DNA from 2 places in the Carnobacterium sp. ISL-102 genome. Region 1 is predicted to be linked to the other one. Evidence: riboswitches for the same ligand, from Rfam matches in the RefSeq annotation. Region 1 holds a riboswitch; the other holds the start of a gene.
The links. A riboswitch is a leader RNA that binds a small molecule or an ion and turns the genes downstream of it on or off. The one in region 1 is predicted to bind FMN.
Positions count from the first base shown of each region.

Region 2: another riboswitch for FMN. It lies ahead of J7E16_RS02805 (ECF transporter S component); the one in region 1 lies ahead of ribD (bifunctional diaminohydroxyphosphoribosylaminopyrimidine deaminase/5-amino-6-(5-phosphoribosylamino)uracil reductase RibD).

Region 1 is NZ_JAGGRF010000005.1:33,804-37,231, reverse strand. Features, by position in the region: gene J7E16_RS05175 (ABC transporter permease) at 1-1,417, shown strand, start outside; FMN riboswitch at 1,536-1,651, shown strand; FMN riboswitch at 1,806-1,920, shown strand; gene ribD (bifunctional diaminohydroxyphosphoribosylaminopyrimidine deaminase/5-amino-6-(5-phosphoribosylamino)uracil reductase RibD) at 2,063-3,136, shown strand; gene J7E16_RS05165 (riboflavin synthase) at 3,161-3,428, shown strand, end outside.
Region 2 is NZ_JAGGRF010000003.1:251,193-254,620, forward strand. Features, by position in the region: gene J7E16_RS02800 (YpbB family protein) at 1-365, opposite strand, end outside; gene J7E16_RS02805 (ECF transporter S component) at 641-1,222, opposite strand; FMN riboswitch at 1,363-1,486, opposite strand; gene J7E16_RS02810 (sensor histidine kinase) at 1,567-3,363, opposite strand; gene J7E16_RS02815 (response regulator transcription factor) at 3,372-3,428, opposite strand, start outside.

The sequences.
Region 1 (3,428 bases):
TCCAGCTATGGTAGCTATGCTGGGAAAGGCTTATGAGATTGAATCATTTAATCTGGGAACAATCTTTGCAAGTGAATTATTGCTGTTTTCGGCTATTGCAGTGAGTATTATGAATATCTTGCTTGTCACCTCAAGTACGAGAATGGATGAAGAAGAAGGCCGTTTGGAACTCATTCGAGCTTTACCAGTTGGACGGTTGTCTTATTTATCAGCTGCTGCAATACTGATGGCAATTGTAAACATCTTAGTATTCATACTTCTATCGACAGGTTTAGAATTAGTTGACCAAGAAGTGTTTTATTTAGAATCTTCTTTGCTCTATAGTGCTGCTCTTGCAAGTACAGGCTTATTCTTTGCAGGAGTTGCAACGGTTGCTGCACAAGTTGCACAAACGACAAGAGGAGCGATAGCTATTTCTTTTGGAGCATTGATAACAGCTTATATCATAAGAGCAATCGGAGATGTCAGTAATGAGACATTGTCTTTATTTTCTCCTTTAGGATGGACTGTTCGAACAAATGTATTTGCTGGAAACGAATGGTGGCCGGTTATTGCTTTGGTCTGTGGAGCTACAGTTTTATTGGTAGGTGCCTTTTATCTGGATCATAAAAGAGATATCAACGCGGGGCTGCTGCCTGATCGAAAAGGAAAAATCCAGGCCTCATCTTTTTTAAAAAGCCAGATTGGTTTAACTTGGCGGTTAGAAAAAGGAACCATTATTTCATGGGCTATTGGTATTTTTTTAATGAGTATTGCTTACGGTGCCATTTTAGGAGACTTAGAAACTTACTTCTCAGACTTTGAATTGGTCCAAGGGATTTTATCAGATAGTACGACTGCTTCTATGACAGAACAATTTGTCACATTATTGATCGGTATCGTGTCTGTTTTTGCAGCTATTCCTGGCATTTCTATCTTGTTAAAATTAAAAAAAGAAGAAAGGCAAGGACGAACGGACAACTTTTATAGCCGAGCTGTTTCTCGCAATAAAATTTTGGGTAGTCGCTATGCCGTAGCTTTTTTTACAGCAATAGTGATGCAATTGTTGATTGGACTAGGGCTGTATGCTTCGGCAAGTCAAGTAATGGAAAAAAGTATTGATTTAGGGACCATTTTAATGGCTTCACTTGTCTATATTCCAGCTATTTGGGTGGTGCTGGGTTTAACGACATTACTAGTAGGAGCTTTCCCTAAGGGAGCGATTTTAGTTTGGTCCTACGTATTTTTTACCTTTTTAGTCCTTTATCTGGGCAACCTACTCGAATTTCCAGCGTGGTTGAATAATTTATCAGCTTTCTACCACATACCGCAACTTCCAAATGAAGAACTTGCTTGGTTTCCTTTGAGCACGTTGAGTATAGTAGGTATAGTTCTTTCTGGCGTCGGGTTTATAGGCTACAATAAAAGAGATATCTAACAGAGCCAAAGTTAGTTGTGGCTGCACATTTTGCTCCTTAACAAAGGTGTCAGAAAATTAAAACTGAAAAAATATTGACATATACTGTATTTCAAGATACTCTTACCTTATAAAATTAAATAGTCTTCAGGGCAGGGTGCAAGTCCCTACCGGTGGTAAAAGCCCACGAGCCGTAAGGCAGATTCGGTCAGATTCCGAAGCCGACAGTATAGTCTGGATAAAGCGAAGACAAATCGATTGCAGAAAAACTTGGATAACTGAGGTCTTATTTTAAGATTTATGGGAATCATTAGTTTATTAAGCAGCTATTAAATAGTCTTATTTAGCCATAAGTCGAAGCCCTGGATGTAAAAGTCTGGGGCTTTTTTGTGTAGAGTTGTAAAAATTGAATAGTCTTCAGGGCAGGGTGCAAGTCCCTACCGGTGGTAAAGCCCACGAGCCGTAAGGCAGATTCGGTCAAATTCCGAAGCCGACAGTATAGTCTGGATAAAGCGAAGACAAAGTTTAAAGAGTTCAAAAGTAACCGAGTACAGTGTATGCGGATTTATTTGTTGAGCCTTGCAAACAAAAATGACAAAAGCCCTGAGAATTAATTCTTTGGGCTTTTTTATTTTGAATGGAGTGAGAGTGTTGGATGAACTATATATGAGAATGGCACTGGGCCTAGCAAAAAAAGGCAAAGGCTGGACAGCCCCGAATCCCTTAGTTGGAGCTGTGATCGTGAAAGATGGAAGAATTATCGGACAAGGCTATCACGAAAAATATGGACAGCCACATGCGGAAGTAAATGCTATCGCATCAACAAAAGAAGATGTGAGCGGAGCAACGCTATATGTCACACTAGAACCTTGTTCCCATTTTGGGAAGACTCCTCCCTGTTCAGACTTACTGATAGATAAGAAAATTAAGCGGGTAGTCGTGGGAACACTCGATCCAAATCCGCTAGTTGCTGGAAAAGGAATTGAAAGGCTTCGTAAGAATGGGATTGAGGTAGTCTCGGGTCTGTTAGAAGAAGAGAGCCAACGATTGAACGAGATTTTTATAAAATACATTGTCACTAAAGAACCTTTTGTCGTTATGAAAAATGCGATGTCCTTAGATGGTAAAATCGCCACGGTGACTGGCGAATCGCAATGGATCTCTGGTGAAAAAGCTAGAAAACAAGTACATTTCCTACGACATGAATTGTCTGGAATCATGGTAGGAGTAGAAACAGTTATTAAAGATGATCCGCAATTAACTGCTAGAATTCCAAACAGCAACAATCCTGTCAGAATCGTTGTGGATAGTCAGCTAAGGATCCCGATTGCTTCAACCATATTGACGGATCAAGATAAAGCTAAAACAATTATCGCCACTACTAAAAGAGCCGACAGAGAAAAATTAATGAGCTTAAAGCAAATGGGTATTGAAGTCATCATGACCAAAGAGAAATCTGGGAGAGTAAATTTACGAGAATTAATGAGAACATTAGGTGCTATGGGTATCGATAGTATTCTGTTGGAAGGCGGAGCTACCTTAAACTTTTCGGCTTTGGAAGAAAATATTGTGGACAAAATACAAACCTATATTGCACCAAAAATAATCGGAGGAAAAAATGCTAAAACGGCTGTTGAAGGAGCAGGTATCCTATCATTAAAAAATGCTTTCCAAATCAATCGGTTGACGGCTGTGATGGTCGGAGAGGATCTGTTTTTGGAAGGATATATGGATAAGTAAAAATCGATTGATCGGAGGTAATATATGTTTACTGGAATTATTGAAGAAATGGGAATCATTAAATCAATCAAACAAGCTGAAAAGTCCTCAGTTCTTAGAATTAAAGGTCAAAAAGTGTTGCAAGGAACGCATATCGGAGACAGTATCTCGACAAACGGTATTTGTTTGACAGTGACAAAAATAGAAAAAGATTTTTTTGAGGCGGATGTCATGTCCGAATCCTTGAAAAGGACTAACATAGGCGAATTAGCTCCTGGAAGTTACGTCAATCTGGAACGGGCATTGAGTTTGG
Region 2 (3,428 bases), on a different contig from region 1:
TTTTTCCAAAATTCCTTGGTAGCCTTCCCTTGAGTTAATTGATTTAAACGAGTTGGGTAAAAATGTTTTGAAAAATAACTTTCTATTTCTTTCTTTCCTTTCTCACAAAGGTAAAAATCCTCATCTGCTTTTTTTGCTTTTATCCATCCTTTGCTAATAAAAAGCTGCATCATTTCATCGTACTGTTCACGCTGTAAATATGGGAAAATTGAAAAAAAGTTTATCGCATGATAAGAATGAGCCTTAAACAAAATCGAGGCTGTTCTTTTTCCAACTAAAATATGGTAAAGCGTTGAAGGTTTAACAGGATGCTTTTTAGAATATAATGAGAGACAGAAATACTGAATATATAGCGATTGTTCCAAGATATCCACCCACATTCTGATTGCATTTAAAAAATTGATTGTAAAACATATATATTGTTAAATCTAATATACCAAAAATAACTATTTTTAGGGTATTCTTTTCTAATTTTAAAAAAATATTAATAACGAAAAGGTTAAATAGCTGGATTATTTGACAAATAGTATGAATACGTCATCAACTATGATAGAGCACACTTACCTACTTATACTAAAAATCATTCAGCCAATATTTCAAAAAAAAAAAAAAGAAACCGCAATTTCTACGGTTTCTTTTTTTATTTAAAACTAACTTTTGTCATTTGATTACGGAATAACCAAGTTTTTAATTTTGCAAAGAGTAAGATAAATACTGTGCTTACTATTGCCCCTTTTACTATATTAAAGGGTATAACACCCATTAATAAATAATCACTAATAGATCCTACACTAAAGTTTAATACTTTTAAGTATAAAGGAAGTAATAAGAAATAATTTACAAATGATAGAATAATTGTCAATGATGCAGTTCCAATCACATTTGCAAAGATAATATTTTTCGTATCATGAATTTTAGACTTCATGATCAAATAAATCGGTAACGTATAAGCGACCGAAGCGATAAAACTTGCAGTATCCCCAATCGGATATCCTGCATCACCGCCCGTTTGGATGTAGTGAAGCAATGAACGAATAAACGCGATCATTATCCCTCCAACTGGACCGTATAAAAACATACCAACCAAAACAGGAATATCACTAAAATCTACTTTTAGAAAAGTAACTCCTGGAATTATTGGAAAACCAAATGAAATCAAAATGGTTGCAAAAGCGGCTAACATAGCTATTCCCACCATTTTTTTTGTGTTACTAGTTTGCATAAAAATCCTCCTAAAAGGATTCATCAGCCTAGGCATTTCTGAGTTTATTTAAATAAAAACAATATAAAAATGCTCGTTCTAATTATCTTTAGGTAGATAACTAAACAGAGCACTTGAACAATGATACCTATTCAAATAAACTCCATCTTCTTTATCCAGACTTTACTGTCGGTACTGGAATTTAACCAGTTCAACTAAATAATGCTATTTAGTTCGTGGACTTTACCACCGGTCGGGAATTACACCCTGCCCCTGAAGACGAATCTTTATATTTTTTTTAACACTTTCATTGTATACCATAAAAGAATAAAAATCAATGATTCTATTTACTTTTAATTAGTAAATCAATCTAAATAAGGTAAATGAATAATAAATTTTGTCTGTTCGTTTACCACACTTTTTACTTCAACAAAACCATTATGCGCTTCTACTATGTTCTTTACAATGGATAACCCAATGCCTGTTCCCGTTTTATTCTCTTTCATTACCATGCGAGATTTATCTGCTTTATAGAAACGATCAAATACATAAGGAATATCTTCTTCTAAAATTCCTGTTCCATTATCGATGACTTCAATTAAAACTTCATCCATAATTTTATCTAAGTGTACCCAAATTTCTACTTTTTTCTTTTCTTTTTTTGTCAAACTAGTATGTCTGATAGCATTATTGATCAAATTTACGAACACTTGATTCATTTTATCTTCATCCATAAAATATGAATTCAAATTTGAATCGAGCTTTAATTCCATTTGGATATTATTTTTTTCGGACATAGTAGCAAACCGAGTGAATAAGTTTTTGAAAAAATCTTCAAAATAAACATCCATTTTTGTCAATTTGATAAACCCGGCTTCCATTCTAGAACTATCGAGCATTTCATTTACCATCCGATTCATTCTAATCGATTCTTCTCCAATTATTTTAGCCATTTCTTTTTTTTCTTCTTGCGTTTCAGCCACATCATCTAAAATAGCCTCACTATATCCTTGTATCATAACTAAAGGGGTCCTCAATTCATGAGAAATATTATTTATAAAATCATTTCTCATAATATCAAGCCGTTTTTCTTTTGTTATATTTTGAATGGATACTAATACACCACGTACACTTTCAAGATTTTCATCAAAAAGCGGTATCAAGGTTATTCTATAATAGTACTCTTCGATATTATTTTCATAAATTACTTTTTCAGGAAATTTTATAACAGAATCGATTCGATGCTCTAACACTTCAGGTATAACCGTTTTCATTACTTGATTTGATCGGTATAAATGTTGTAAAAACTCATCTCCAAGTGGATTAGACATTAATAAAGTTTTATCTTGGTTGTAATACAACACCCCGGTAGAAATAGAGGTCACAATATTTTCCAATAATTCTTTCTCTTGTCTAGTTGCTGCTCCCGTAACTTCCAATGACTTACCCATTTTATTCATAGCTAAAGCCAATTGAGCTAATTCATCTTTATAATTCGATTGGGCTTGTTTTGAGAAATCGTTCTTAGCATAATCATAAGCTATATCTCTTAATTGTTTTAAAGGTTTTCCAAGCCTGCGTTGGAGGTAGTAAAATAGTAAAATACCTATAATAATATAAAGAATAGCATTGATGGCTGACCATGTTTTCATTCTACTATATGTGCTGTTTAAAAATGACAAATCTCCATAAATATATAACTGACCCTCTTGATCATTAAAATTAAAATCTTGTTTTTTTAAGATATACGGTGTGTTTATCTTTCCATTAAAACTGGTTTTATCTACTATTAAAAAATTTTCATCACTCGCTAGCGCAGTTTCGAACTTGCTAGTTGCTTTGATTTGATTAAAGTTATTTAATTGTTCCTCCAAATAAATATTTGAAGAATAAATCAAGGGTTTATCATCTAATTTCACGATCAAAGACAAGTGAGGATCATAAGCTCTTGATTTGTTGATATTTTCTATTAAAAAACCTGGATCTTCTTCTAGAATACTAACTAGAGAGTTAATTGAACTTTCAAAATCGTTCATATAATTTTCTTCTATATTTTTTTTATAAATTATTCCATATACTTGCGTGGCAGTAAATAAAAAAAAACCTATAGCTAACATCGTTGCCAGCCATGTACGCGTAACTAAACTACTTAGTTTAAACATATTTTTGCCTACTTTTCAGATTCTTCTGGAAAAGAATTAAATTTATATCCCAGGCCCCAAACGGT